DNA from 2 places in the Nocardiopsis sp. CNS-639 genome. Region 2 is predicted to be linked to the other one. Evidence: predicted binding sites of a transcription regulator. Region 2 holds the regulator's gene; the other holds the start of a gene.
The links. The regulator HrcA, encoded in region 2, represses chaperone genes, less so after heat shock. The targets are predictions, from matches to a motif close to TTGGCACTCTCNNNNNGAGAGTGCCAA.

Region 1: groES (co-chaperone GroES) is a predicted target of HrcA. The motif match lies at 12,453-12,479, and genes of this name have one in related genera.

The regions. Positions count from the first base shown of each region.
Region 1 covers NZ_KB906865.1:83,315-98,590, forward strand. The annotation lists gene G011_RS0118580 (hypothetical protein) at 1-361, opposite strand, end outside; gene G011_RS0118585 (hypothetical protein) at 409-1,440, opposite strand; gene G011_RS0118590 (ABC transporter substrate-binding protein) at 1,710-2,693, shown strand; gene glpD (glycerol-3-phosphate dehydrogenase) at 2,984-4,705, opposite strand; gene G011_RS0118600 (lytic transglycosylase domain-containing protein) at 5,230-6,099, opposite strand; gene G011_RS0118605 (GuaB3 family IMP dehydrogenase-related protein) at 6,293-7,396, opposite strand; gene guaB (IMP dehydrogenase) at 7,517-9,013, opposite strand; gene G011_RS0118615 (sigma-70 family RNA polymerase sigma factor) at 9,484-10,080, opposite strand; gene groL (chaperonin GroEL) at 10,289-11,899, opposite strand; gene groES (co-chaperone GroES) at 12,015-12,326, opposite strand; gene G011_RS0118630 (class I SAM-dependent methyltransferase) at 12,590-13,876, shown strand; gene G011_RS0118640 (hypothetical protein) at 14,669-15,276, shown strand, end outside.
Region 2 covers NZ_KB906854.1:351,846-367,121, reverse strand. The annotation lists gene dnaJ (molecular chaperone DnaJ) at 1-489, opposite strand, end outside; gene hrcA (heat-inducible transcriptional repressor HrcA) at 494-1,507, opposite strand; gene G011_RS0101435 (DUF3097 domain-containing protein) at 1,689-2,528, shown strand; gene G011_RS0101430 (DUF4870 domain-containing protein) at 3,636-3,965, shown strand; gene G011_RS0101425 (DUF4870 domain-containing protein) at 4,013-4,648, shown strand; gene hemW (radical SAM family heme chaperone HemW) at 4,727-5,959, opposite strand; gene G011_RS0101415 (LacI family DNA-binding transcriptional regulator) at 6,152-7,225, opposite strand; gene G011_RS0101410 (glycoside hydrolase family 13 protein) at 7,322-8,923, shown strand; gene G011_RS0101400 (maltose ABC transporter substrate-binding protein) at 9,612-10,856, shown strand; gene G011_RS0101395 (ABC transporter permease subunit) at 10,859-12,466, shown strand; gene G011_RS0101390 (sugar ABC transporter permease) at 12,466-13,371, shown strand; gene lepA (translation elongation factor 4) at 13,466-15,276, opposite strand, start outside.

The DNA of each region.
Region 1 (15,276 bases), on a different contig from region 2:
GCAGGAACGAGGTCTGCGGCACCCGGTCGGCCGCGCCGGGCCACACGGTCCACACCCCGACGGCCAGCAGCAGGTACACGGGGGCGCAGATCAGCGCCGTGATCCCGGGGCGGGGCAGGCGGAGGGCCCGGGCCGGCGGCCAGGCCATGACCGGGGCGAGGGGGAAGGGCAGGAGCAGCAGGGCCATCCCGGCGCCGATGTTGGCGTCGGGCGCCGTGTGGGCCGCGTCCATGGCGTGGGCGACGCCCCACCCGACCAGGTGGGCCAGGGCCACGGCGGCGAGGGCCGCGGCCACGGCGAGCAGGACCGTGCGCGAGACGGGGGCGGGGGTGGAGGCGGGGGCGGGAGAGCGGTGGTTCATGTCCCCAGACTGCCCGCTGCGTGTCGCCCGCACCTGAGTAGCGGTACTCAGGTCGCCGCCGGCCCCTGGGTCTCCCGGCCCGGATCGACCCCGAGTTCGGCCATCGCGCGGATCAGTTCGGTGTGGGCGGGGCCGAAGAAGGACCAGGGCACGTCGCACCGCACGGTTCCCACCGCGGTCAGGTGCCAGTGCGCCGCCTGCGCCATCCCGGCCCGGTGGAAGGCCCATCCGAACAGGTGGTGGGCCTGGGCGTCGCGCGGGTGCGGCACCGCCTCGGCGGCCCACGTCCGCGCGAGCTCGAACAGCTCCTGGACCGACCCCCCGTGCAGGCGGCCCAGGGCCATGTCCACGATGTAGGGGGCGCTGCCCTCGGCGAGGAGGCGTTTCTGCTCCGTGCGCACGTGCTCGGCGTGGGCGAGGGCGAGCACGGACGGCAGGGGGCTGCCCGCGGGCGCGGTGTCGGCGGCGGCTCCCGCGAACGCGAACATCTCCTCGGTGCTGCCGCCCCGGGCGGCCGACAGGGTGCGCGTGCGGACCGTGTGGGCGGGGAACAGGTGGGGCGCGCGGGCGGTGATCTCACGCCAGATCCGGTCCTTCTCCTCCCGGTCCGCGCCCAGGCCCATCGCGGCGGTCTGGAGCCCGGCCCAGGGCGCCGCGTCGTCGGGGCGCAGCCGCGCGGCGGCCTCCAGTGCCTCCCTCGCCTCGTGCAGGGCGGCGGAGGCGGCCTTCTCGTCGGCCCGGGTCCCGCCGGAGGGCCGGACCAGGGCGCGGGCCAGCAGCGTGTGGCCCAGCCAGAGCATGGTGTCGGCCCCGTCGGCACCGGCCGCCATGAGTCCGACGATCTCCTCGGGCAGGTCGGCGGCGGCCCTGGCCAGCGCCTCGACCCGCAGCACGCGGGTCTCGGGGTCCTCCCGGCTCTCCACGAGCAGGGGGGTGCCGGCTTCGAGGTCGCCCTCGCGGACGGCCTCGCACGCGGTCCTCAGGACCGGGTCGACTCCGAAGGCCTCCGGTACCAGGTGCGCCCCGATGTCGGCGCCCCGACGCGGCACCCTGGCTGGTTTGCGTACGAATCGCCACATGCGACCGAGCGTAGCGGGCCCCCGGACCCTCGGGCCCACGGGGCGACTGGGCGCCGGACCTGCTCGCGAACGCGCGTCGCCGGTCCCCGACGGCGTCCCCGTCCCGCGTCCGGACGCCGCTTCGGGGAGGGCGGTGTGGCACCCTCCCGCAAGCAGAGAATAAGGTAAGCCTTCCCTTAACCGCGCGCTGGCGCGGGGCCCGTACGGCTCCCCCGTGCCCGCCGTGCGGCGCGGAGCAGCGCTTCGCGGCGAGTGAGAGGTGTGAGTACGTGAGGATTGCACGAGAGCGCGCGGCGGTCGGCCGCGGGAGGCGCCTGGCCGCCGCGGCGATCGCGCTGGCCGTCGCCGTGACCGGATGCGGAACCGGGGCCGGGGAGGCCGACCAGCGGTCCTCCCCCGGCGCCGACGGCTACCCTGTGACCGTCCAGACCCGGCACGGCGGGGTCACGGTCGAGGAGAGCCCGAGCCGGGTCCTGGCCCTGGGCTTCGCCGCGGCGGACGAGGCCATCTCCCTGGGGGTGACGCCGGTCGCCGTCGCCGCCGACCCCGAGACCCTGGAGGCCGCCACCCCCTGGCTGGCCGAGGAGCTGGCCGGGATCGCCGACCCCGGCCTGGTCTCGGCCGACGGCGGGCCCAACCTCGAAGCCATCGCCTCGGTGGCGCCAGACCTGATCCTGGCCGAGACCTACCAGGTTCCGGACGCGACCACGTTCGAGCGGCTCAACGCCATCGCGCCGACGGTCGCCCCGGACTCCGAGGCCCTCAACGTGGACTGGGACGAGCGCCTGCGCACCACCGCCCAGGCGCTGCGCAGGGAGGAGGAGGCGGAGGAGCTGATCACCGGCATCAGCGCGGCGTTCGCAGAGGTCGGCGAGCAGGTGCCCGACATCGGTTCCAGGACCTACCAGTGGGTGCGCGCCGACCCGGGGCAGTACGCCTTCGGCAACGGCTCGGTGCTCGAACTGTTCGGGCTGCGGCCCGCCGACAACCAGGACAACACCCAGACGGGCGATCCGCTGCCGCTGGAGCGCACCGGGGAACTCGACGCCGACGTGCTCATGGTGTGGGCCCCGACCGGGGAGGACCGCGACAGGCTGGCCGAGGACCCCCTCTTCCAGGAGCTGCCCGCGGTCGGGGACTCGACCGTGTACTACGCCGACCTGGCCTTCGCCAACGCGCTGAACTCCCCCGCGCCCATCGGGCTGGAGTGGCTCAGGGGCGAACTGGAGCCGGTCGTCGGACAGCTCTCCTGAGGGCTGCGGGCGGCCCCCGGTGGTCCCGCCCGCGGAGGCGGGACCACCGGGGGCCCGACCGTGCGACGCCTCCCCGACGACCGGACGCGCACCCCGGCGCCCCCGGCGGTCCGGCGGCTCCCCGACAACCAGGCGCACACCCCGGCGCCCCCGGCGGTGGGGCGGCTCCGCACCGACCGCACAGGCCCGGGCGGGTCGTCGGGCGGCGCGGGGAGCCGCCGCGCCACGGCGCCTCGAACGCGGGCGGTCCCCGGCGGCGCTCCCCCGGGTAAGCCGCCCGCGCCACGCGCTCAGGGCCGCGTGATGTTGGCCTCCGGGACGATCTCCGGGGCGCCGTGCTGGATCGCGTCCGCCTCCTGGTCGGTGTCCTGCTCCTGCGCCGCGCGCTCGGCCTCGATCCCCTTGCGGTAGTACTCGACCTCCCGCCCGACCTGCTCCTCGCTCCACTCCAGCGGACCGGCGAGCAGCTCGGCCGCCTCCTCGGCGGCGGCGATGCCCCGGTCCCAGGTCTCGAAGGAGATCCGGGTGCGCCGGGACAGGACGTCCTCCAGGTGGCGGGCCCCCTCGGCCTCGGCCGCGTAGACGATCTCGGCGCGCAGGTAGTCCTCGGCGTGCGCGAGCGGTCGGCCGAGGTCGGGGCGCTCCCGGATCAGGTCGAGCAGGTCGTGGACCGAGGCGCCGTAGCGGCGCAGCAGGTGGGTGACGCGGGAGACGTGCAGCCCCGAGTTCCGGGCCAGCCGGTGGCGCTGGTTGTACAGCGCCCAGTAGCCGTCCGCGCCCACCAGGGGCAGCCGGTCGGTGACCGAGGCCGGGATCCCGTTGCCCAGGCCGTGCGCGACCGCGTCCACCGCGTCCTTGGCCATCACGCGGTAGGTCGTGTACTTGCCCCCGGCGATGAGGACCAGGCCGGGCACGGGGTGGGCCACCGTGTGTTCGCGGGAGAGCTTGGAGGTCTCCTCCGACTCCCCCGTCAGCAGCGGGCGCAGCCCCGCGTACACGCCCTCGACGTCGTCCCGGCCCAGGGGCGTGCGCAGGACCTGGTTGACGTGGTCGAGGACGTAGTCGATGTCGGCCCGGCTCGCCGCGGGGTTCTCCTTGTCCAGGTCCCACGCGGTGTCGGTGGTGCCGATGATCCAGTGGCGGCCCCACGGGATGACGAACAGGACGCTCTTCTCGGTCCTCAGGATCATCCCGGAGGAGGCCTGGATGCGGTCGCGCGGCACCACGAGGTGGATGCCCTTGGACGCGCTGACGTGGATCTGGCCCCGGCCGCCGACCATCTCCTGGATGTCGTCGGTCCACACCCCGGCGGCGTTGACCACCTGGCGGGCCCGGACGCGCCGCTCGCCGCCGCCCTCCAGGTCGGCGACGGTGGCGCCGACGACGTGCTCGCCCTCGCGCAGGAACCCGACCGCCTGGGCGCGGGAGGCGATCTTGGCCCCCAGGCCGGCGGCGGTGCGCAGCACGCTGATGACCAGGCGGGCGTCGTCCACCTGGCAGTCCCAGTACTGGATGGCCCCGGCGAGGGCGCTGCGCTTGAGCGCGGGGAAGACCCGCAGCGCCCCGGACCTGGTCAGGTGGCGGTGCGTGGGAAGTCCGCGGTTGTTGCGCGAGCTCATGGCGAGGGCGTCGTAGAGGGTGACGCCCGCGCCGATGTAGGCGCGCTCCCAGTGGTGGGCGAACGGGAACAGGAACGGCACCGGGCGGACCAGGTGCGGGGCGATGGTGGTGAGGAGCAGGCCGCGTTCGTGGAGCGCCTCGCGGACGAGCTCGAAGTCGAACTGCTCCAGGTAGCGCAGGCCGCCGTGGATGAGCTTGCTGGACCGGCTGGAGGTGCCCGACGCGAAGTCGCGCGCCTCGACCAGCGCCGTGGACAGTCCGCGCGAGACCGCGTCCAGGGCGATGCCCGCCCCGACGATGCCTCCCCCGACCACGAGGACGTCGAGTTCCTCGTCGGCCATCGACGCGAGCGTCTCGGCGCGCCCCTTCGGTCCCAGCCAGGTGGTAGTCATCCGTCTCCTCCGTCTCGATGGGTCTCCTCCCAGGCGCATACCCGCCCCGGGCCCGTGTCCATCCGAGAGGGCCCCAGGCTAACCGGGGTCGATGATCACACCGGGTGTCCGGCACCGGCGTGTCACGGGGAGTTCGGACGGGGCGGGCCGGGGGCAGGAAGCGTTTCGCCTCCTCGGCAGGGCCGGGGCGGGGAGGGCGGCGGCCGCGGTGACCAGCCCTCCGACCAGGGCAGCTGCGCCCAGTCCGGCGGCCCCGGTCCCGGCGGTGACGCCGAGCAGGACGTCCCCGATGCTCTGCCGAAAGGCCCAGCGGACGCTCTGGCCCTGGGAGATGCCGGGGACCAGCAGGAGCGATCCGGCGGTGACCGTCAGCGCGCCGGGGGCGTCGGACCCGGCCGGACCGGGGCGGCGGCTGTCGGCGGGCAGGGCGCGCGGCGCCCCGCGGCGGGCCGGAGACGGCCCGCCCGCGAGGACCGACCGCCGGGTCGGAGCACCGGGTCAGGCCGTCTGGTCAGGCGGCCGGGTCAGGCCGCGTCGGCGTAGGCGTGCGCGTAGGCCAGGACGTCGGCGACGTACTCGTCGGAGCGGTTGTACTCCAGGATCGCCGCCTCCCAGTCGGCCGCGACGGTCAGGTCGCGGCCCTCCGCGCACAGGTACCGGGCCGCGGCGAGCGCGGCGTCGTCGATGTTGTGCGGGTCGGGGTCCCCACCGGACGGGGAGTCGCCCCAGCGCTCCCAGGTGTGCGGGATGAACTGCATCGGGCCGATCGCCCGGTCCCACTCGGTGTCGCCGTCGTACCGGCCGCCGTCGGTGTCCGGGATGGCCCTGGTCCGGTTGGTGCCGTCCAGCGGGATGCCGATGATGTCGACGGTCGTGTTGCCGTCGTCGCCGATCTCCCCCCCGGCGTAGGTGCCGTGGTGCGACTCGATGTAGCCGATCCCGGCCAGGGTGGGCCAGGACAGCTGGCACGAGGGCTGGTCCCGGGCGACCACCAGCTGCGCGCCCGCGTACCCCTCCAGGGCCCGGCGCGGGATCCCGGTCGCCTCCGACACCTGGTCGAGCCACTCGGCGCTGGGGCGCTCCTCGACGGCGGGGGTCTGGCGCTCGTCGGCGCCCGCCTCCTCGGGGGCGGGGTCGCCCTCCTCCGGGGCCACGTCCGCGGGCTCCGGCGGGCCGGTGAGCTCGTCGTGGGGCGGGGTCTGGATCGTGCCCGCCGGCGGCTCGACGCCCGAGGCACTGGGCGGCGACCACTCGTTGAACGCGTCGGAGATCCGGTTGACCAGGACGACCACTCCACCGGTCAGCAGCAGGCACACCGTCAGCGTCACGCAGACGGCGACCAGCGGGCCACGACTCCGGCGCCCCTCGGCCCCGGACGTGCGTCGTTCACCCATGGGCTCTCCACATCGTCAAGGAAACGTCAATTCCACATCACGCCGGAACCAAAGTACGCGACCGGCGGCCCCTCGTGCCCGGCGCCCTCGGGCACGGGGAGCCGCCGCGCGGCGGGGCCGCACACGCGAAGGGCTGCGCCGGCTGGGGCCGGCGCGGCCCTTTCAGGTCCGTGTCCTGGGCGAACACACCCCTCTAGTGCGGGTTGACCACGACCTCGACCCGCTGGAACTCCTTGAGGTCGGTGTAGCCGGAGGTGGCCATCGTGCGACGAAGAGCACCCATGAGGTTCATGGAACCGTCGCTGGTGGAGGCCGGGCCGTGCAGGATCGACTTCAGGTCGCCGATCGTGCCGACGTGGAGGCGCTCGCCGCGCGGCAGCTCGCTGTGGTGCGCCTCGCTGCCCCAGTGGTAGCCGCCGCCGGGCGCCTCGGTGGCGCGCGCGAGCGGGGAGCCCACCATGACGGCGTCGGCGCCGCAGGCCAGGGCCTTGGCGATGTCGCCGCTGCCGGTCATGCCGCCGTCGGCGATGACGTGCACGTACCGGCCGCCGGACTCGTCCAGGTAGTCGCGGCGGGCCGCGGCCACGTCGCCGATGGCGCTGGCCATCGGCACGGCCACGCCCAGCACGGAGCGGGTGGTGTGGCCCGAGCCGCCGCCGAAGCCGACCAGCACGCCCGCGGCGCCGGTGCGCATCAGGTGCAGCGCCGCCGTGTAGGTGGCGCAGCCGCCGACCACGACCGGCACGTCCAGCTCGTGGATGAACTGCTTGAGGTTGAGCGGCTCGGCGCGGCCGGACACGTGCTCCGCCGACACCGTGGTGCCGCGGATCACGAAGATGTCCACGCCCGCGTCGACGACCGCCTTGTGGTACTGGGCGGTGCGCTGCGGCGACAGCCGGGCCGCGGTGACCAGGCCCGCGTCGCGGATCTCCTCGATCCGGCGACCGATCAGCTCCTCCTGGATCGGCGCCGCGTAGATCTCCTGGAGCCGTCGGGTGGCGGCGACGTCGTCGAGCTCACGGATCTCCTGGAGCAGCGGATCCGGGTCCTCGTAGCGGGTCCAGAGCCCTTCGAGGTCGAGCACGCCGAGGCCGCCCTGCTCGCCCACGGCCACGACGGTCCGGGGCGAGGACACGCTGTCCATGGGGCTGACCACGAGCGGGGTCTCGAACCGGTAGGCGTCGATCTGCCAGGCGATGGACACCTCCTCCGGGTCCCGCGTCCGCCGGGCAGGCACGATCCCGATCTCGTCGAGCTCGTAGGCCCGGCGTCCGTTCTTGCCCAGCCCGATCTCCACCTGAGCCAACGTTTCGATCCCCTCTGACGTGCCTCGCCGGACGGTCTACCGGCGCGTTTCCTGCCGCCGTGAGTCTATCGACCCCGGAGGGGGGCGGCGCCGGGCCGCCCGGCCGCCGCGTCAGCGGGCGTTGTAGTTGGGCGCCTCGACCGTCATCTTGATGTCGTGCGGGTGGCTCTCGCGCAGACCGGCGCTGGTGATGCGCATCAGCTGACCGCGCTCGCGCAGCTCGTCCAGCGTGCGGGTCCCGGCGTACCACATGGACTGGTGCAGACCACCGACGAGCTGGTGGGCGACCGCCTGGAGCGGGCCGCGGAAGGGCACCTGGCCCTCGATGCCCTCGGGGACCAGCTTGTCCTCGCTGGCCACGTCGGCCTGCGCGTAGCGGTCCTTGGAGAAGGAGCGGCCGCGCATGGCGCCGAGCGAGCCCATGCCCCGGTAGGCCTTGAACTGCTTGCCGTTGATGAAGATCAGCTCGCCGGGGCTCTCCTCCACGCCCGCGAGCAGGCTGCCGAGCATCACGGTGCTGGCCCCGGCCGCGATGGCCTTGGCGATCTCACCGGAGTACTGGAGTCCGCCGTCGGCGATGAGCGGGACGCCCGCCGGGCCGCACGCCTTGGCGGCCTCCAGGATGGCGGTGAGCTGCGGGGCGCCCACACCGGCCACGACCCGCGTGGTGCAGATGGAGCCCGGGCCCACACCGACCTTGACGGCGTCGGCCCCGGCGTCGATGAGCAGCTGCGCCCCGGCGCGGGTGGCGACGTTGCCCGCGACGATGTCGGCGCGCGAGTTGGCCTTGAGCTTGGCGATCATGTCCGCGAGCCCCGAGGAGTGGCCGTGGGCGGTGTCCACGACGATGAAGTCGACGCCGGCCTCCACGAGCCGCTTGGCGCGCTCCTCGGCCTCGGCGCCCACGCCAACGGCGCCGCCGACGACGAGGCGGCCGTCGGCGTCCTTGGTGGCGTCGGGGTACTGCTCGCTCTTGATGAAGTCCTTGACGGTGATCAGGCCGCGCAGGCGGTTCTGGCCGTCGACCAGCGGCAGCTTCTCGACCTTGTGCCTGCGCAGCAGGTCGAAGGCCTGCTCCCGGCTGACGCCCACGGGAGCGGTGACCAGGTTCTCCGTGGTCATCACGTCGCGGACCAGGCGGCCCCGGTCGCTCTCGAAGCGCATGTCCCGGTTGGTCACGATGCCGACCAGGATCCCGGCGCCGTCGGTGACGGGCACGCCGGAGATCCGGTAGTGGGCGCACAGGCGCTCGACCTCGGCGAGGGTGTCCTCGGGCTGACAGGTGACCGGGTCGGTGACCATGCCCGCCTCGGAGCGCTTGACCAGGTCGACCTGGCTGGCCTGGTCCTCGACGGAGAGGTTGCGGTGCAGGACGCCCGCGCCGCCCTGGCGGGCCATCGCCACGGCCATGCGGGCCTCGGTGACGGTGTCCATCGCCGCGGACAGCAGCGGGATCCGCAGCGTGAGGTTGCGGGACAGGCGGGTGGTGGTGTCGACCTCGCCCGGCTGGAGATCGGAGTAGGCCGGGACCAGAAGGACGTCGTCGTAGGTCAGTCCGGGGGGAAGGAGTTTGTCCCCGTAGTCGCTGTACTCCTGGCTCTGGCCCATGACACAACCTCCGCTTTCCCGGCACACCTGCGCGGTCTCGCCCTCGCGTGTCGTCTCATCCTAGGTCGTGGTCCCGTGCGCCTCCGGTGGAACAGGGTGTTTGACCCGTCACCCCGGGCCGAAAGTGACCAGCCTCACGGTTTGCGCGGCCCTCTCTCCGTCCCCGCCGCGCACGCGGATTCCCCTGCGCCCCAGGGGGTTCGGGTCCCGCCCCCGCTCCTGCCGTCCCCGGGAGAGGGGAAGGCGGCGGTCGGGGCCGTTCCGGACCTCGCCGCGGTTCCCGGTAGCGGTCGCCGCGCAAAGGGTCACATGAGGTGGTCACCCCATGACCCGATCCGTGGCACGCGCCTCGGGAGAACGGGCGGCTCTAGGGGCGGAGGTAGCCCGACGGCCCGAGGGCGCGGCAGTATCCGCGCGCCCGGGGGCGGTTGGGGCACCGGCGGCGTCCGGGCCGGGGGCGTCCGGAGTGCTCAGGGGACGAGGCGGTTCGCCACGGCCACCTGCCGAAGCCGAGCAATAGCTCGGTGCTGGGCAACCCGTACCGCTCCCGCCGACATTCCAAGGACATGTCCCGTCTCATCCGCCGTAAGTCCTGCGATGACCCTCATGACCAGCAGTTTGCGCTGCTGTTCGGGCAGCTCGTCGAGAAGCTCCCGGGCCCGCTGGGCCTCGATCACCCGCACCGCCGACTCCTCGGGCCCCGGCCCCTCGTCGGGGCGCTCGGGCACGGAGTCGGTGGGCACCGTCTCGACCCTGCCCGCACCGCGCAGGGTGTCGGCCACCTTGTGGGCCGCTATGCCGAACACGAAGGCCGCGAAGGGGCGGCCGCGGTCCTGGTAGCGCGGTATCGCCGAGAGCAGGGCGATACACACCTCCTGGGCCACGTCGTCGGAGTAGTGGGCCAGCCCCGAGACCCGGGCCAGGCGGGCACGGCAGTACCTGACCACCATGGGGCGGACCTCGCGCAGCAGCGAGTCCATCGCCCCGTCGTCCCCCCGGACCGCCAGCGATCCCAGATGGTTCAACCCCGTGTGGTCCCGCTGCCCCCGGGCGCCTGCATCCGTCACCGTCACGCTAGGAATGATGCCCCCACCGCCGGACTGAACCACTCGGATCGGCAACTACAGAATGGTCACGTTTCGGGAAAATCACCCGAAAACATCTGCGCCGCCGAGGGAAACCTGTGACGTGCGTGATAGTGCGCGGGGGCGGAGCAACCGCTCCGCCCCCGTCGCAGCCGGGCCGTGTCCGCCGGACGCGCCCCGGCCGCCGTGCCTAGTGGCTGTGGCCGTGCCCGTCGTCCTCATCGTCCTCGGGCTTGTCCGCCACCAGCACCTCGGTGGTCAGCAGCATGCCCGCGATGGAGGCGGCGTTCTGCACGGCGGAGCGGGACACCTTGACCGGGTCGAGGATGCCCTGCGAGGTCAGGTCGCCGTAGGTGCCGGTCGCGGCGTTGTAGCCGTGGCCGACCTCCAGCTCCGACACGCGGTGGGTGACCACGTAGCCCTCGGCGCCCGCGTTCTCCGCGATCCACCGGGCGGGCTCGACCAGGGCGCGGCGCACGATCGCCACACCGGTGGCCTCGTCGCCCGTCAGGCCGAGGTCGTCCGAGTCCAGCGCCTTGGAAGCGTGCACCAGGGAGGCGCCGCCACCGGCGACGATACCCTCCTCGATGGCCGCGCGGGTCGCCGAGATGGCGTCCTCCAGGCGGTGCTTCTTCTCCTTGAGCTCCACCTCGGTGGCGGCGCCCACGCGCAGGACGGAGACACCGCCCGCGAGCTTGGCCAGGCGCTCCTGGAGCTTCTCGCGGTCCCAGTCGGAGTCGCTCGCCTCGATCTCCTTGCGGATCTGGCGGACGCGGTCCTCGACCTCGGACTGCTCCCCGGCGCCGTCCACGATGGTGGTGGCGTCCTTGGTGATCGTGACGCGGCGGGCGCCGCCCAGCGCGTCGAGGTCCACGTTCTCCAGGGTCAGGCCGACCTCCTCGGCGACGACCTGGCCGCCGGTGAGGACCGCGATGTCCTGGAGCATGGCCTTGCGGCGCTCGCCGAAGCCGGGCGCCTTGACGGCGGCGACGTTGAGGGTGCCGCGGATCTTGTTGAGCACCAGGGCGCCCAGGGCGTCACCGTCGATGTCCTCGGCGATGATGAGCAGGGGCTTCTTGCTCTGGACGACCTTCTCCAGCACGGGCAGCAGGTCGTTGAGGCTGCTGATCTTGCCCTGGTTGATCAGGATCAGCGCGTCCTCCAGCACCGCCTCCTGGCGGTCGCCGTCGGTGACGAAGTAGGGCGAGACGTAGCCCTTGTCGAACTGGAGGCCCTCGGTGAAGTCCAGGTCCAGACCGAAGGTCGGGGCCTCCTCCACCGTGATGACGCCGTCCTTGCCGACCTTGTCGAACGCCTCGGCGATCAGGTCGCCGATCTGGGCGTCCTGGGCGGAGTTGGTGGCGACGTAGGCGATGTCCGCGCGCTCCTCGACGGGGCGGGCGCGCTCCAGGAGGACCTCCGACACCTTGGCGGCGGCGGCGTCGATGCCCTTCTTCAGGGACATCGGGGAGGCGCCGGCGGCCACGCTGCGCAGACCCTCGCGGACGAGGGCCTGGGCCAGGACGGTCGCGGTGGTGGTGCCGTCACCGGCCGCGTCGTTGGTCTTGGTGGCGACCTCCTTGACCAGCTGGGCGCCCAGGTTCTCGTAGGGGTCGTCCAGCTCGACCTCACGGGCGACGGTCACGCCGTCGTTCGTGATGGTGGGGGCGCCGAACTTCTTGTCGATGACGACGTTGCGACCGCGCGGGCCGAGCGTCACCTTGACGGCGTTGGCGAGGCGGTCGACGCCCCGCTCGAGGGCGCGACGGGCGTCGTCCTCGAACTCCAGGATCTTCGGCATGTGGGTGCTTCCTCTTCAGGCTGGTCGAAAGAGAGCATCCCGCCCGCCCGGCTGTGCGCCGACCGGTGCGGGATGCGGATGGCTCCGGGCCCGATGGAGCGGGCCCCGCGGAGACCTACTTCTCGACGACAGCGAGAAGGTCGCGGGCGGAGAGCACCAGGTACTCCTCGCCGTCGTACTTGACCTCGGTGCCGCCGTACTTGCTGTACAGGACGACGTCGCCGACCTTCACGTCCAGCGGGATGCGGTTCTCGCCCTCGTCGTCCCAGCGGCCCGGGCCCACGGCCAGGACCTCGCCCTCCTGGGGCTTCTCCTTGGCGGTGTCCGGGATGACCAGACCGGAAGCGGTGGTCTGCTCGGCCTCCAGCGTCCGGACCACGACGCGGTCCTCGAGCGGCTTCAGCACGGTCTTGGTGGCGGTCGACACGGTGTGACCTCCCCCTTCAAGGTTTCGGTGTACTGATCTCGGCCCGCACTGGTGCACGGACCGACTGCGAAAAAGGGGCGACCACGGCGGCCTGTCGTCGCGGGTGCCAGACCGGCCTCGTCGCGGTTAGCACTCTACCCCCGAGAGTGCCAGAATGGAAATGTGACCGTGACCCCCGGTCAGGGGACTTCCCCGGGGGCTCCCCTCCGGGGCGGGGCCCGGTCGCGTCCGCACACCGCTCCTTCGACGCCCGGGGGGAACCCATGCGCCTGCCCGCCTTCGAGGCCCTGCTCACCGACGCGGGCCGGGAGGTCCTGGCGGGGGTGGACCCGAAGGCCGCCGCCGGGGACCAGCTCGCCGCGGCCTCACTGCTGCGCGGTGATCCGCGCGTGGCGGCCCTCGACCCCGGTCTACCCGTATCCGAGCTGGTAAACGCCGTCCTGACCCAGGTCTCCCTGCGCGAACGCGGGCGGGCCAAGTTCGGCGAACTCGCGCGGCGGATGTTCTTCACGCCCAACGGGCTGGAGCAGTCCACCCGGCGCGTGGTGGCCGACTACCGCGCGGAGCGCATGGCCGGGGCGATCGGACCGGCCGGGTCGTCGGGGCGGGGCCTGGACGGCGCCACCGCGGGCGACCTGTGCTGCGGGGTCGGCGCGGACCTGCTGGCCCTGGCCGCGCGCGGCGTTCCGGTCGAGGGCGTGGACGCCGACCCCCTCACGGTCGCGGTGGCCCGCGCCAACATCGGGGCCATGGGCCTGTCCGGGCTGGCCCGGGTCCGCGAGGGCGACGCCTCCGCGACCGCGCCCGGCCGGTACCCGCTGCTGTTCTGCGACCCCGCCCGGCGGGGCGGGCGCGGCCGGGTGTTCGACCCCTCGGCCTACTCCCCGCCGTGGGACACGGCCGTGGACCTGGCCGCGGGGGCGGAGGCGGCCTGCCTCAAGGCCGCGCCGGGCATCCCGCACGAGGTGCTGCCCGGGGACGCGGCGGCCGAGTGGATCTCGGTGGACGGCGAGCTGAAGGAGACCGCCCTGTGGTTCGGCGCGCTGGCCGACGGGCCGCGGCGCCGGGCGACGGTGCTGCACGAGCGCGAGGGGCTGCTCGCCCGCGAGGGCGCGGTGGCGCACCTGGACGCCGACCCCGGTCTTGGCCCGGCTCCGGTGGCGGCGGCCCGGCGCTACCTGTACGACCCGGACCCGGCCGTGGTGCGCTCGCACCTGGTGGCGGAGGCGGCGGCGCGGGTGGACGGCACCCTGCTGGACGAGCGGATCGCGTACTTCACCGCGGACAGCGCGGTGCTCTCGCCGCTGTGGCGGGTGCTGGAGGTGGTGGAGGTGCTGCCGTTCTCGCTCAAGCGGCTGCGCTCGGCGGTGCGCGGCCTCGGGGCGGGGACGGTGACCGTCAAGAAGCGGGGCTCGGCGGTGGACACCGAGAAGCTGCGCCGGGACCTGCGCGCCGCCGGCCCGGAGTCGGTGACGGTCGTGCTCACGCGGATCGGCGATCGGCCCTTCTGCCTGCTGTGCCGCGAGGTGGGCGACCCGCGGCGGGGTTAGCGGGCCGACCGGTGCGGACCGGCCGGTGCGAGCCGACGGGTTCCGCCGCAGGTGCGTGCAGGGGGTCGCCTCCGCCGGTGCGGACCGACGGGTTCCGCCGCAGGTGCGTGCAGGGGGTCGCCTCCGCCGGTGCGGGCCGGCGGATCACGCCACCGGCGCGCCTACGGGACCGCCTCCACCGGCGCTCCCGCCACCGGCTCACCGTCGGCGTCGACGGTGAGCCGGTGGGGGGCCGTTCGCGAGGAGCGCGTGCCGGTGTCCACAGGCCCGACGGGGGGCTGGCGGGCGGTGGAGGCGTCGGCCTAGGCTGGATTCGGGGGCGCCACGCGTCGCCGTCGGGTGAGTGCGCCGCCCCCGTGTTCGAGTGTCCCTCTCCCCGCGACCGGCCCGCAAGGACACGTTTTCACCTGTGGACAACCGTGGACGAGGTGGCTGGAGTGCACCCTGGGGCCGCGGATCACGACATCGGGCCAGATCGTTACCTTCCCCACCCAGATCTTTGGCGGTCCCCTGGGGGAGGAGCGGCGCGTGTCGTTAAACTGGCGGCGCGAATTCTTTCCCTTCTCATGGATTCACCCGGAAGGCCGTGATCGTTGACCCGCCCCCGCGGTTCAGCAGAAGAACAGGCCTTGCCTCGCGTGTATACGCTCAGTCACACTCCAGTCACGATGAGGCCGTACTGGTGCAAAAACACCGCCCACCCGGGGACCATCGAGAACCCGAGCCGTCCGGAACCCACCGTCCACTCCCCCGGACGGGTACGGGAGCGCCAGAAAAATAAGGAGCACCTCGGTGGAACAGACCAATCACAACTTCCTCAACGGAGGAGGTCAGGCGGGGATCTCCGACCGCATGCGTGACCTGCTCTCCCAGGCCGCTCAGGAGCACGTCTCCGAGCAGAAGTCGCAGGGCGCCGTCAGCGAGGAGATGCGCCAGCGCCTGGAGGGCATGGAGTGGCTGCTCCGCGAGCTGCGCGAGCGCGAGCTCACCGCCCTCACCGAGTCGGTCGCCACGGTCAACGGCCGCGTCGACGAGTTCCTCGCCCGGCCGCCGGAGTGGGCGGAGACCCTCGCCGAGCACATCGAGGTCGTCGCCCAGCAGGTCAAGCCCCTCTCGGACCTGCCCTCCCTGCGCGCGGACACCCACCGCATCGCCGGTCACCTGGACACCGCGCTCACCCGCCTCCAGCGGATGGCGGAGACGGGCAACCGCACCTCCGAGCAGGTCAACGAGCTGGGCGAGCGCCTGACCGGGCTGGACGAGAGCCTCGACACCCGTCTGAACGGACTCGGCGAGACCCTCGGCGCCCGCCTGGACGGGCTGAGCGAGACCTTCGGCGCCCGCCTGGACGCGCTCGACACCGCGCTGGCCTCCCTGACCGCCAGGACCGAGGCCGTGCA
Region 2 (15,276 bases):
CATCTCACAGGTGGTGCGGTGCGAACCGGCCGCCGTCCCCTCGCCCTGGCAGGTCTCGCACAGGATGGCGGTGGGGAAGGTGATCTCCTTGCTGACCCCGAACGCGGTCTCCACCAGGTCGAGTTCGACGCGGATCTTGATGCTGCGCCCGCGGCGGACCCGCTCCCGGGGGCCGCGCCCGCCGGGCTGGCCGCCGCCGAAGAAGGCGTTCATGATGTCGTCGAAGGCGAACCCGCCCGCGCCGCCGAAGCCCCCGGCCCCGCCGCCGCCGGGCGCGTAGGGGTCCTGGCCCATGTCGAACATCCGGCGCTTGTTCTCGTCGGAGAGGACCTCGTAGGCCTGGGTCACCTCCTTGAAGCGCTCCTGGGTTGCGGGGTCCGGATTGATGTCCGGGTGGAGTTCGCGCGCGAGCCGCCGGTAGGCCTTCTTGATCTCGTCCTTGGACGCGTCGCGACGCACTCCGAGAACCTGGTAATAGTCTCTGGCCACTGGGTTACTGTCCTGCCAAAATCTGTCCGACATAGCGAGCCACGGCGCGTACTGCTCCCATCGTCCCCGGATAGTCCATCCGGGTGGGTCCCACCACACCGATCTTGGCGAGCGACTGGTTTCCCACACCGTAGTCCGCCGACACGATGGAGGTGGACCTCAGGCCCTCGTGGAAGTTCTCCGCGCCGATGCGCACCGTGAGCATCGACGGGTCCTTGGCCTCTCCCAGCAAACGGATGAGGACCATGTTCTCTTCCAGTGCCTCCAGGACGTCCCTGAGGCTGGCGGCGAAGTCGACGGCGGCGAGGTTGGCCGTCCCCGCGAGGACGATCTTCTCCTCGTGCCGCTCGACGAGGCTCTCCAGCAGGACGGAGAGGACCGACACCGCCATCTGGCGGTGTTCGGGCGCCACCTGCGGAGGCAGGTCCTCCACCGCGTCGGGCACGTCGCCGAGGTGGCGTCCGGCGATGGCCCGGTTCAACATCGCGCGCAGGTCGTTGACGGCGGCCTCGTGGACCTCTCCCAGGCCGTCGATGACGCGCTGCTCGACCCGGCCCGTGTTGGTGATCACGACCATCATGATCCGCTGCCCCCCGAGGGGGACCAGTTCCACGTGCTGCACCGACGAGCGGGTCAGCGACGGGTACTGGACGATCGCGACCTGGCGGGTGAGCTGCGCGAGGAGCCGCACGGTCCGGGCGACGATCTCGTCGAGGTCCACGGCGCCGGTGAGGAATGACTCGATGGCGCGCCGCTCCGCGCTGGAGAGCGGTTTGACCGAGGAGAGCCGGTCGACGAAGAGCCGGTACCCCTTGTCCGTGGGAACGCGTCCGGCACTGGTGTGCGGCTGCGCGATGTAGCCGTCCTCCTCGAGGGCGACCATGTCGTTGCGGATGGTCGCCGGGGAGACTCCGAGCCGGTGCCGGTCGGCCAGGGCCTTGGAACCCACGGGCTCGTTGGTGTTGACGAAGTCCTCGACGACGGCACGCAGGACCGCGAGCTTGCGCTCATCCAGCACTCGCCACCTCCTGGCACTCCATGGTCCTCAGTGCTAAGTCTATGCCCGGCCGCAAACCCTGACGGTTACCCGCGGGTGGTGAAGCCGCGGCGCGGCCGTGTCACCCCTGCTCCCGCCGGGAACGCGGCACGCGCCGCGGCCGACGGGGCGCCGGCGCGCGCCACCAGTAGACTGCACGACCGTGGCTACCAAGGGAACCGGCCGTTACGGCCGCGACGTGCTCGCCGGGGACTGGCGCCGCCCGAAGAAGAAGGCGGTCCGCGAGGTGCCCCTGGAGAGGGAACTGGTCGTGGAGGACGCCGAGGAGGCGTTCTGCGGGGCGGTGATGGCCTGGGACAAGGCCACCGTCACGTTGGAGGACCGGCACGGCCGCCGCCGCGTGTTCGACCTCGCCCCCGCCGCGTTCCTGGTCGACGGCGAGCCGGTGACCCTCGTGCGCCCCTCCACCGCTCCACGGGGGCCGCTGCGCAGCGCCTCCGGGTCGGTGGCGGTACCGGGCGCGCGGGCGCGCACGGCCCGGGAGAGCCGGATCTACGTGGAGGGCGTCCACGACGCCGAGCTGGTGGAGAAGGTCTGGGGCCACGACCTGCGCGTGGAGGGGGTGGCCGTCGAGTTCCTGGAGGGGGTCGACGACCTGCCCTCGATCGTGGCGGAGTTCTCACCCGGGCCCGGCAGGAGGCTGGGCGTCCTGGTGGATCACCTGGTACCGGGATCCAAGGAGACGCGGATCGCCGAGCGGGTGCGCGGCGAGCACGTGCTGGTGGCCGGGCACCCCTACGTCGACGTCTGGCAGGCGGTGCGGCCGGGTTCCGTGGGGATCGGGGCATGGCCCGAGGTGCCGCGCGGCGTCCCCTGGAAGGAGGGGGTCGTGAGCGCCCTGGGCTGGCGGATGGAGACGGGAGAGGCGTGGCGCCGGATCCTGGGGTCGGTCCGTACCTATGCTGATCTGGAGCCGGCTCTGCTCGGCCGGGTGGAGGAACTGATCGACTTCGTCACCGGGCCGCACCCGGACGCTCCCTAGCGAGCGCTGCGCGCGGGAGGAGCGGTAGGACCTAGGATTTGACCTGGGCGAGGCGCCGGTCCCCGTGTCCGGTGCCGAGGCCGCCCGCCTCCGGCCCGCGCGGTCGTCGGTACAGCACGGTAGTACAGAACCTCCCTCTCATCAGCGGAGCCAAGGAAGAGCATGAGCCAGACCCCGACGAACCCCCCGCCCCCGGAGGATCCCCACCGGGGACAGCAGCAGGAGCACGGGCAGGACGGTCAGCAGGAGTACGGACAGCGGCCCCCGCAGCCGGAAGCCGGCCAGCAGCCCGCCTACGGACAGCCGTCCGGGGCGCAGCCGCCCTACGCTCCGCAGCCCGACCAGGACCACGGCCAGCAGCCCTCGGGCGCGCAGCCCGCCTACGGCCAGCCCTCCGGCGCGCAGTCCCCGTACGCCCCGCAGCCCGGGCAGGGCTACCAGGGCTACGGCCAGGCCCCGGGGGCGCAGCCCGACTTCGCACCGCCCCCCGGCGCCCCGTCGCCGTACGCGCCCCAGCCCGGTCAGGGCCAGCCCGCCTACGGTCAGCCCTCGGGCGCGCAGTCGCCGTACGCCCCGCAGTTCGAGCAGGGGCAGCAGGGCTACGGCCAGGCCTCGGGAGCCCAGCCCGGCTACGCCCCGCAACCCGAATACGGTCAGCAGCCCTACGCCCAGCCCCAGCAGGGCGAGTACGGCCAGCCCCCGGCCGGACAGCAGCAGCCCGGTTTCGCACCGCCGGAAGGCACCCCCGAGCAGCCCGGCTACGGGCAGCAGACGGCCTACGGCCAGACCCCGGGGGCGCAGCCCGCCTACGGTCAGCCCTCCGGCGCCCAGTCCCCGTACGCACCGCAGCCCGACCAGGGACAGCAGGGCTACGCCCAGGCACCGGGAGCGCAGCCCTCCGGCGCCCAGCCCGGCTACGCCCCGCAGCCCGAGTACGGTCAGCAGCCCTACGGCCAGCCCCAACAGCCCCAGCAGGGGGTCTACGGCCAGCCCACTCCGAGCCAGCAGCAGCCCTACCCGGGCGCGCCCGCGGCGTACGGGCAGCCGGGCGTTCCGGGCCAGCCCCAGCAGGGCGCGCCGGGCGGCGACAACAGCACGCTCGTGGCCATGCTCGCCCACCTGTCGGGCTTCGTGGTCGCCTGCCTGGGCTGGATCCCGCCGCTGGCCATCTACTTCGCCAAGCGCAACCAGTCGCCGTTCGTCCGCCACCACGCGGCCGAGGCGGCCAACTTCCAGCTCACCCTGCTGATCCCCTACCTCTTCGCGTGGGTGGCCTTCATCGGCCTGGGTATCTTCTTCCCAGAGCTGTCCTGGATCGGATCCCTCCTGGTCGCCCTGATCTGGGTCGTCGCTATCGTGTTCGGCGTCCTGGGCGCCAACGGCGCCAACAAGGGGACGTGGTACCGCTACCCGGTGAGCATCCGCCTGTTGAAGTGATCCGCTCCCGCACGCAGTCCGAGCGCATCCGCACGAAGGAACCCAACATGTCCTATCCCAGCAACCCTCCCGAGGGCCCCTACGGCCAGGGCCAGCAGCCCGGCCAGGACTCCGGCGGTTACCCCTCCCAGCACGGTTACCCCACCGGTGGCCAGCCCGGCTACCAGCAGGGCGGCTATCCGCTCCCGCCCGGCCAGCCCGGGTACCAGGAGCAGTCCGGCGGATATCCGGGCCAGCCCGGTGGCTACCCCGGCCAGCCCGGGTACGAGCAGACCGGCGGCTACCAGTCCCACTACCAGCAGGGCGGTTACGGCCAGCCCCCGCACGGCGCCTACGGCCCCTCCTCGGCCACGACCGGCCAGCCCAGTCCGGACGAGCGCCAGATGGCGATGTTCGCCCACGTGGGCGGCGGCGTCATCGGCTGGCTCGTGCCGCTGATCATCTTCTTCGTCAAGAAGGACGAGTCGCCGTTCGTCCGCAACCAGGCCGCGCAGGCGCTGAACTTCCAGCTCCTGATCCTGATCGGCTACCTGATCTCCAGCGTCCTGATGATCGTCATCATCGGGTTCCTGACCTGGTTCATCTGCTGGATCGCGGCCGTCGCCCTCGGCATCATCGGCGGTGTGGCCGCCAACCGGGGCGAGTGGTACCGCTACCCGTTCAACGTCAGCTGGATCAAGTAGTCCGGCGCTTCGGCGGACGCGAGGGGGCCCGGCCGTCGGCCGGGCCCCCTCGCCGTGTCCGGCCCCGGCCGGAGGGGCTCAGGTGAGGTCGCGCACCACGGCGTCGGCGAGCAGGCGCCCGCGCAGGGTGAGGGCCGCGCGGCCCTCCTCGTGGGCGTCCGCGTCCAGCAGGCCCTCGGCGACGGCCCGCTTGGCCGCGTCGCGGCCGTGCGGTTCGAGCAGGTCCAGCGGGCACCCGCCCTCCACACGCAGTTCCAGCAGGACGCGTTCGAAGCGGCGCTCCTCCTCGGTGAGCACCTCGCGGGCCAGGCCCGGGCTGTGCCCGGCGGCCAGGCGGGCGGCGTAGGCGGCCGGGTGCTTGACGTTCCACCAGCGGGTGCCGCCCACGTGGCTGTGCGCGCCCGGGCCCACGCCCCACCAGTGGCCGCCGGTCCAGTACAGGAGGTTGTGCCTGCTGCGGCCCTGCTCGGTGCGCGCCCAGTTGGACACCTCGTAGGCGCTGAACCCGGCCGCGGTGAGGACCTCCTCGGCCATGAGGTAGCGGTCGGCCATCGTGTCGTCGTCGGGCTCGGCGAGTTCGCCCCGGCGCACGCGGGCGGCCAGGCGGGTGCCCTCCTCGACGATGAGGGAGTAGGCCGAGACGTGGTCGGGTCCGGCGGAGACCGCGGCCTCCAGGGAGGCCCGCCAGTCCTCGTCGCCCTCCCCGGGAGTGCCGTAGATCAGGTCGAGGTTGACGTGCTCGAACCCTGCCCGCCGCGCCCACTCCACGCACTGCTCGGGGCGTCCGGGCGTGTGGCCGCGCTCCAGCACCCGCAGCACGTGCTCGCGGGCGCTCTGCATACCGAAGGACACACGGGTGAACCCGGCCTCGCGCAGCCGCGCGAGGTAGTCGGGGGTGACCGTCTCGGGGTTGGCCTCGGTGGTCAGCTCGGCGTCGGGCGTGAACCCGAAGCGCTCGCGCACGGCGGTGACGACGCGGCCCAGGTCCTCGGCCGACAGCAGGGTGGGCGTACCTCCGCCGACGAACAGCGTGCTGACCGGCGGGCGCTCCCCCGTCAGGACCCGGTCGGCCAGCGCGACCTCCGCGATCGCCTGGTCGGCGTAGGTCTCGCGGGAGGCGGTGGCGGTGCCGTCGCGGGAGACCAGTTCCTCGGCCGTGTAGGTGTTGAAGTCGCAGTAACCGCAGCGGGTGACGCAGAAGGGCACGTGGACGTAGAACCCGAGGGGCCGCCCGCCGAGTTCGGCGAGGGACGGCCCGGGCAGTTCGCCGGTGCTCGGTACGGGATCGCCGTCGAGGGCAACGGAAGGCATACCTCCAGTGTCGCCGACCGGCCGGTGTGCCCTGGTCCCCCGCGTCGGGCACGCGGGGGCTCGGGTACGGCGGTGCGGGATCGGAGGCGGGGAAGCGGGGGGTTACGGGATCGGGGAGCAGGGATCGGGAGATCGGGACGGGACGCGGGGTGTGGGGATCAGGCGGGGAGGGCTGTGGGGAGGACGGCCCGGTCAGACCCGGGGGCGCTCCGCCCGGGCGTGCGCGGGGGCGGCGTCGACCCGGGTGAGGGGGGCGGGGTTCCTGGTGGGGGCGATGGCGGTGGAGCCGCGGACGACCAGCTCGGGGTCGAAGACGTACTCGGTGTGGGAGACGGGGTGTCCGGCGATCTCGTCGCACAGGGCGCGCACGGCGGCCAGCGCCATGGCGTTGACCGGCTGCCGGACGGTGGTCAGCGGGGGGTCGGTGAAGGCGATGAGCTGGGAGTCGTCGAAGCCGACCACCGAGAAGTCCCGGGGGACGCTCAGGCCGCGCTGGCGGGCGGCCCGGATGGCGCCCAGGGCCATCATGTCCGAGCCGCAGACCATCGCGGTGACGCCGCGTTCGATCAGCCGGGTGGCGGCGGCGTGGCCGCCCTCCACGCCGAACAGCGACAGCTCCACGAGGTCCTCGCCGTCCAGGCCGTGCTGCGCCAGGGCCCGGTGGTACCCGTCGAGCTTGCGGCGGACCGGAACGTAGCGCTCGGGGCCGCTGGTGAACCCGATGCGGGTGTGGCCGAGGGCGACCAGGTGGTTGACGGCCAGGTGCCCGGCCTCCCGGTCGTCGCAGGAGATGAAGGCGGCGGGGATGGCGTCGGCGTACCCGTTGACCAGCACGATCGGGAGTCTGCGCGAGACCAGGGCGTGATAGCGCTCGTGGGGGGCGGTGGTGTCGGCGTGGCGCCCGGAGACGAAGAGGATGCCGGAGACGTTGCGCTCCAGCAGCAGCTCCACGTACTCGTCCTCCGTTATCCCGCCGGGGGTCTGGGTGCACAGCACCGGCGTGTACCCGCGCTGGGCGAGCGCCCCCTCGGCCGCCTGGGCGAACATCGGGAAGACGGGGTTCTCCAGTTCGGGTATGACCATGCCGACCAGTCCGGCGGAGCGCTGCCGCAGCCGGGCGGGGCGCTCGTAGCCGAGGACGTCCAGCGCCGTCAGGACGGCCTTGCGGGTGTCGCTGCCGACGCCCGGCTTGTCGTTGAGCACCCGCGAGACGGTGGCCTCGCTGACGCCTGCGTGCCGCGCGATGTCGGCAAGTCGTGGACCCATGGGCGCAACTCTAGTCGAGATCGTCGTCACACGGCCGAAAATTGGCGGTAATCTTGCGCAAGAAATTGCACTCGTCACAGGGAAGGACCCCCGCTGATGGAGCCTCAGTCGCACTGGTGGCGTGACGCGGCGATCTACCAGATCTACGTCCGCAGCTTCGCCGACTCCAACGGTGACGGTGAGGGCGACCTCGCCGGTATCCGCGAGCGCCTCCCCCACCTGGCCGAACTCGGCGTGGACGCGATCTGGCTGACGCCGTTCTACGTCTCCCCCCTCGCCGACGGCGGTTACGACGTCGCCGACTACCGCGACGTCGATCCCCGTTTCGGGACCCTGGAGGACTTCGACGCCCTCCTGGAGACCGCCCACGGGATGGGCATCCGCCTGATCATCGACGTGGTGCCCAACCACTCCTCCTCCGCCCACCGGTGGTTCAAGGAGGCCGCGGCCGCCGAGCCGGGCGAGCACGCCCGCTCGCGGTACGTCTTCCGGGACGGCAGGGGACCCGACGGGGAGGAGCCGCCGAACAACTGGAAGTCGATCTTCGGCGGCCCGGCCTGGACCCGCCTCAAGCGGCCCGACGGCACCCCCGAGCAGTGGTACCTGCACCTGTTCGACCCCGAGCAGCCCGACTTCGACTGGACCAACCAGGAGGTGCACGACGAGTTCGACGACGTGCTGCGCTTCTGGCTGGACCGGGGCGTGGACGGGTTCCGCATCGACGTCGCGCACGGCATGGTCAAGGACCCGGCGATGCCCGACATCGCCGAGGACGCCAAGGCCGACATGCTCGACGGCAGCACCTCGCTGCCCTACTTCGACCAGGACGGCGTGCACGAGATCTACCGCCGCTGGGCGCGGATCGCCGCCGAGTACCCGGGCGACCGCGCCCTGGTGGCCGAGGCGTGGGTGGAGGACGCCCAGCGGGTGGCCCGCTACCTGCGCCCGGACGAACTGCACCAGGCGTTCAACTTCGAGTACCTGACCGCGCCGTGGGACGCCGGGCGCCTGCGCGAGGTCATCGACGTGTCCCTGGCCGCCAACACCGCGGTGGGCGCGACCACCACGTGGGTGCTGTCCAACCACGACGTGACCCGCCACGTGACCCGCTTCGGCGGCGGTGAGCAGGGGCTGCGCCGTGCGCGCGCGGCGACGCTGCTGATGCTGGGCCTGCCGGGTTCGGTGTACCTGTACCAGGGCGAGGAGCTGGGACTGCCCGAGGTCACCGACCTGCCCGAGGACTCGCTGCAGGACCCGACCTGGGAGCGTTCGGGCCGCACCGACCGCGGCCGGGACGGCTGCCGGGTGCCGCTGCCGTGGGGCGGCGACCAGGCGCCGTACGGGTTCGGCCCCGAGGGCAGCGTTCCGTGGCTGCCGATGCCCGAGGGCTGGGGCGCCCTGTCGCGCGCCGCCCAGCGCGGGGTGGAGGGCTCCACGCTGGAGCTGTACACGAAGGCGCTGCGCCTGCGCCGGGAGCTGGACGCGCTCGGCGACGGCTCGATGGCCTGGCTGGACGCGCCCGGCGGCGTGCTGTACTTCGAGCGCGAGCCGGGTGTGCGCGTCGCGGTGAACCTCACCGGGGAGGCCGTGGAGCTGGCGGCCGACGGCGAGGTGCTCGTGGCCAGCGGTCCGGTCGGCGCGCCCGCCGGAGGCACCCTGACGCTGCCCGCCGAGACGGCGGTGTGGCTGCGCGGCTGAAGGGCTGCGCGGCTGAAGGGCTGAGCGACTGAGCCCGCGCGTGCGGTGCCGGACACGGGGTCCGGCACCGCACGCGGTGCGGGCCGGTGCCGGTCAGCACCGTCCTGCTGGCGCGGGGATCTCCTTCGGCAAGCTCGCTGGGCGAACGTGCTCCCAGCCGACCCCCGCCTCCCAGCACTGACCGTTGTCGCCCGTGCCCACCACGACCGCCCGCTCCCCAGGGGCTGGCGTGGAACCCGCGCGCTTTACCGGTGCCAGGCCGAGGTCGCCTTGAAGGCCCACCCCCTGCGGCGCACCACCAAGCCCACGCCCTACGGATGCCTGGACGCCGTCACCGACACGCTCCACCCCTGACCGCCTGCGGCGCGCCTCCACAGGAGGCTCCCCCGCCAGCACTCTGTGGCGGGCCGGACCCGAACCGGGTTCGAGTGGTCCGCGGTGGCGTGTTCAATGGTGTTACGAAATCGCTGCCCATCACAGGATCTATCAGCGAACGGTCACCGCACCGCTACCCAGAGCACGATGTCACGCGCCCGTTTCCGTGGCGTTTCCACATCTTTATGCGGGAGATCCGCAAACTCTTTCAAAGCTTGCAAGTTATTGCTAGCGTCACATCACCACGCATGCCCTCGACGGCCGGAACGCATGCGCGACCCTCCTCAGCACGGCCTCCCGGAAGGAAGACAGCATGAGATTCCGCAGCGCACGAGCGGTCACGGGCATCGCCGCGATCGCACTGATGGCGACCGCGTGCAGTGGCGGCGGCGACGAGGGCGGGGAGGCCGCCGCCGAGGGCAGCCTCGTCATCTGGTCCGACCCCGAGCGCGCCGACGCCATCAAGGCGGCCGCCCAGGAGTTCGCCGAGGCCAACGGCATCGAGGTCGAGGTCCAGGGCCTGACCTTCGGCGACATCCAGGGCGACGTGCTCAACGCCCACCAGGCCGGAAACGCCCCCGACGTCTTCATCGGCGCCCACGACTGGACGGGCAACCTCGTGCGCAACGGCGCCGTCCAGCCCATCGAGCTGCCCCAGGACCGCGCCTCCGGCCTGGACGAGACCTCGTTGCAGGCCCTCAACTACGACGGCCAGCTCTTCGGTGTTCCCTACTCCCAGGAGAACATCTTCCTCATGCGCAACACCGACCTGGCGCCGGCCGCCCCCGCGACCTTCGAGGAGATGGTCGAGGTCGGCACCGAGCTCAAGGACTCCGGTGAGACCAGCGAGGTCCTGTCCATGGCCGTGGGCCAGGAGGGCGACCCCTACCGGATGAACGCCCTGTTCACCTCCGCGGGCGGCTACCTCTTCGGCCAGGACGAGGAGGGCAACTGGGACCCGACCGACCTGGGCGTGGGCACCGACGAGTCCATCGCGGCCATGGAGAAGGTCGCCGAGTACGGCGAGGCCGGGGAGGGCGTGCTGCGCCGCTCCATCACCCTGGAGAACGACGCCTCCCTGTTCTACGAGGGCGAGGCCCCCTTCTTCGTCGCGGGCCCGTGGAACGTCGCCGACGCCAACGAGGCGGGCGTCAACTACGAGATCAGCCCCATCCCCGGCTTCGAGGGCGAGGAGCCCGCCAGCCCCTACATCGGCTACCAGGCGTTCTTCGTCACCGAGGGCAGCGCCAACAGCGCCCTGGCCCAGGAGTTCGTGACCAACTACGTCACCGACACCGACTTCGTCCTCAGCCTCTACGAGGCCGACCCCCGCATGCCGGTGCAGACCGAGGCCCTGGAGAGCGTCTCGGCCGACGACCCCACCATCGCCGCGATCTCCGAGGCCGGGGCCGAGGGCATGCCGATGCCCTCCATCCCGGAGATGGGCGAGACGTGGGAGCCGCTGGGCATCGCCCAGGCCGCCGTCATCGCCGGTGAGGACGTGCGCGAGGCCATGGAGGCCGCCCACGAAACGATCGCCTCGCAGATCGGCGAGTAGCGGTGGCGTCCAAGAAGACAGCGGGCGCTCCCTCACCGGGGGCGCCCGCCCGCACGCCCCTGCCGGGCGGCCGGTTCGCCGGGAACGGTTCACTGGCCGGGCAGCTCGTCAAGATCGCCCTGCTGGGCCTGTTCACCGCCCTGGGCGTGTGGGCGGTGCTGCCCCTGTACGTGGCGGGCAACTGGTGGGGCATCGGCCTGGTCGTGGCCGTGGTCGGCCTCGTCTACTGGGTCTACCTGTCCAAGCGCGCCGTCCCGGTCAAGTACCTGGTCCCGGGCGTGCTGTTCCTGCTCACCTTCCAGATCCTGCCGGTGCTCTACACGATGAGCACCTCGGTGACCAACCTCAGCGACGGCCACCGGGGCGACAAGGAACAGGCCATCGCCTCCATCGAGGCCTACTCGGTGAGCAGCCCGGACGGGGCCGAGGAGTACACCCTGACCGTGGCGGTCACCGGCTCGCCCGAGACCGGTGAGCTGGTCTTCCTGCTCACCGACCCCGAGGGCCGGGCCTACGCCGGAACCGAGGAGGGGCTCACCGAGCTCGACGGCGCGACCGTGGAGCCCTCGGGCAAGGTCACCGAGGCCTTCGGGTACACGATCCTGTCCCCCACCCAGGTCAACGCGCGCAGCGACGAGCTCCAGGCGTTCGCGGTGCCCACCGGCAGCGGCACGGGCATCCGCTCCAGCGGCCTGTCCACCGCCTTCGAGGGGACCGCGACCCGTGCCTACGACGCCGGGTGCGACTGCGTCACCGACGCCGAGACCGGGATCGTCTACCACGCGGACAACGAGCGCGGCGCGTTCTACAACGAGGACGGGGAGCGGCTCGCCCAGGGCTGGCAGGTCGGCGTGGGCTTCGACAACTTCGCCCGCTTCCTGTTCAACCCGACCTTCGCGTCGTCGTTCTTCAGCATCCTGGTGTGGAACATCGCCTTCGCCGCCTCCGTCACCTTCCTGGTGTTCGTGGTGGGTCTGGCGATCGCGCTCACCCTGCACGTGCCCAGGCTGCGCGGCAGGGTCGTGTACCGGATCCTGGTGGTCCTGCCGTACGCGATGAGCTCGCTGGCGATGTTCCTGCTGTGGCGGGACATGTTCAACACCGACTTCGGCCTGTTCAACCGGGTGCTCGGCCTGGAGGTGGACTGGCTGGGCGACGCGTGGTCGGCCCGGGCGGCGGTGATCCTGGCCAACGTCTGGCTGGGCTACCCGTACATGTTCCTGGTGGCCACGGGAGCCCTCCAGGCCGTTCCGCGCGAGCTGGGCCAGGCGGCACAGATCGACGGCGCGGGCCCCTGGCAGGCCTTCCGCAACGTCACCCTGCCGCTCCTGATGGTGGCGATGACGCCGATCCTGGTCTCGACGTTCGCGTTCAACTTCAACAACTTCAACGCGGTGTGGCTGATCACCCAGGGCGGCCCCTTCTCCCCGGAGAGCCCGACGGCCGGGGCCACGGACCTGCTCATCACCTACACCTACCGTCTCGCCTTCAACGAGGCCACCGCCCAGTACGGGTACGCGGCGGCGTTGTCGGTGATGATCTTCCTGATCGTGTCGGTGATGTCGGTGGTCAGCCTCAGCAGGAGCAAGGCCCTCAAGGAGGTGGACTGATGGCGGTCGCAACCCCGGACGCGGTACGCGCCCCCCACCGGCGCGGTACCGGAGTCCGTCTGGGCCTGTGGGTCCGCAGGTACGGCTGGCGCCACGTGGTGATGCTGGTGGTCGTGGCGTTCGCGCTCTTCCCGGTGCTGTTCGTGGTGTCGGCGGCGCTCAACCCGCTGGGCACGCTGTCCAGCGCGCAGCTGTGGCCGACCGGGGCCAGTCTGGACAACGCCGTCGACCTGTTCAGCAACACGCCGTTCACCACCTGGTACGCGAACTCGCTGTTCTTCGCCTTCACCAACGCCGCCGTGACGGTGCTGCTGTCGGCGCTGGCCGCGTACGCGTTCAGCCGCATGCGCTTCCGGGGCCGCCGGGTGGGGCTGATCGGGCTGCTGGTGATCCAGATGTTCCCGCAGTTCCTGGCGATCGTGGCGATCTACCTGATGTTCTCCACGATCGGCGAGTACTACCCGGCGATCGGCTTCGACACCCGGTGGGGGCTGCTGCTGGTCTACCTGGGCGGCGCGCTGAGCATCAACACGTGGCTGATGAAGGGCTTCTTCGACACCGTGCCGAAGGAGCTGGACGAGTCGGCGCAGATGGACGGAGCCTCGCACGCGCAGGTGTTCTTCCGGATCATGCTGCCGCTGGTCACGCCGGTGCTGGCGATCGTGGGCCTGCTGGTGTTCATCTCCACCATCAACGAGTTCCTGATGGCGAGCGTGTTCCTGCGCGACACCGACGCCAAGACGCTGGGCCTGGGGCTGTACCAGCTGGTGGCCTCGCAGCGCAACGCGAACTTCGGGATGTTCGCGGTGGGCGCCATCATGCTGTCCCTGCCCACCCTGGCGGTGTTCTGGTTCCTCCAGCGCTACATCACCGAGGGCCTGACCGCGGGAGCGGTCAAGGGCTGAGGCGGTACCGAGGAGAACGCGGAAGGGGGCGCCCCGGCTCGGGGCGCCCCCTTCCGCTTCCCCTGCGTGCGAGCACGTGAGGGCGGGGCTGCTACTACTTCTTCTTCTTGTCGTCGGAGCCGCCGGTGTCGGTGGACAGCGCGGAGATGAAGGCCTCCTGGGGCACCTCGACCCGGCCGACCATCTTCATCCGCTTCTTGCCCTCCTTCTGCTTCTCCAGCAGCTTGCGCTTACGGCTGATGTCGCCGCCGTAGCACTTGGAGAGCACGTCCTTGCGGATGGCGCGGATGTTCTCGCGGGCGATCACCCGGGCGCCGATGGCGGCCTGGATGGGCACCTCGAACTGCTGCCGGGGGATGAGCTCGCGCAGCTTCTTGGTCATCTCCACGCCGTAGGCGTAGGCCTTGTCCTTGTGCACGATGGCGGAGAAGGCGTCGACGGCCTCTCCCTGGAGCAGGATGTCCACCTTGACCAGGTCGGAGGCCTTCTCCCCGGTGGGCTCGTAGTCCAGTGACGCGTAGCCCTTGGTGCGGGACTTGAGGTGGTCGAAGAAGTCGAAGACGATCTCGGCCAGGGGCAGCGTGTAGCGCATCTCCACGCGGTCCTCGGACAGGTAGTCCATGCCCTGGAGGTCGCCGCGCCGCTCCTGGCACAGCTCCATGATCTGGCCGATGTGGTCGGCGGGGCTGAGCACGGTGGCCTTGACCATCGGCTCGTAGATGGAGTCGATCTTCCCGGCGGGGAACTCGCTGGGGTTGGTCACCACGTGCTCGGTGCCGTCCTCCATGTCCACCCGGTAGATGACGTTGGGCGCGGTGGAGATGAGGTCGAGGTTGAACTCGCGCTCCAGGCGGGCCCTGGTGATCTCCAGGTGCAGCAGGCCCAGGAAGCCGCAGCGGAAGCCGAAGCCCAGGGCGGCGGAGGTCTCCGGTTCGAAGACCAGGGCGGCGTCGTTGAGCTGGAGCTTCTCCAGGGCGTCGCGCAGCACCGGGTAGTCGGTGCCCTCGATCGGGTACAGGCCCGAGAACACCATGGGCTTGGGCTCGCGGTACCCGGACAGCATCTCGGTCGCGGGCCGGTTGAGGGCGGTGATGGTGTCACCGACCTTGGACTGGCGCACGTCCTTGACGCCGGTGATGATGTAGCCGACCTCTCCCACCCCCAGCCCGTCGCACTTGGTGGGCTCGGGCGAGCTGACGCCGATCTCCAGGATCTCGTGCGAGGCGCGGGTGGACATCATCTGGATGCGCTCGCGCGGGCTGAGCTTGCCGTCGATGACCCGGACGTAGGTGACCACGCCGCGGTAGGTGTCGTACACCGAGTCGAAGATCATCGCGCGGGCCGGGGCGTCGGCGTCGCCGACGGGCTGCGGGATCTGGTTGACGATCTCGTTGAGGAGCTCCTCGACGCCCTCGCCCGTCTTGGCGCTGACCCTGAGCACGTCGGAGGGCTCGCAGCCGATGATCCCGGCCAGCTCCTCGGCGTACTTCTCCGGCTGCGCGGCCGGGAGGTCGATCTTGTTGAGCACCGGGATGATGGTGAGGTCGTTCTCCAGGGCCATGTACAGGTTGGCCAGGGTCTGCGCCTCGATGCCCTGCGCGGCGTCCACCAGCAGGACGGCGCCCTCGCAGGCGGCCAGGGAGCGCGAGACCTCGTAGGTGAAGTCGACGTGCCCGGGGGTGTCGATGAGGTCGAGCGTGTAGGTCTTGTCGTCGACGGCGGTGAAGGGGATGCGCACCGCCTGCGACTTGATGGTGATGCCGCGCTCGCGTTCGATGTCCATGCGGTCCAGGTACTGGGCGCGCATCTGGCGGTCCTCGACGACACCGGTGATCTGGAGCATCCGGTCGGCCAGCGTCGACTTGCCATGGTCGATGTGCGCGATGATGCAGAAGTTGCGGATCA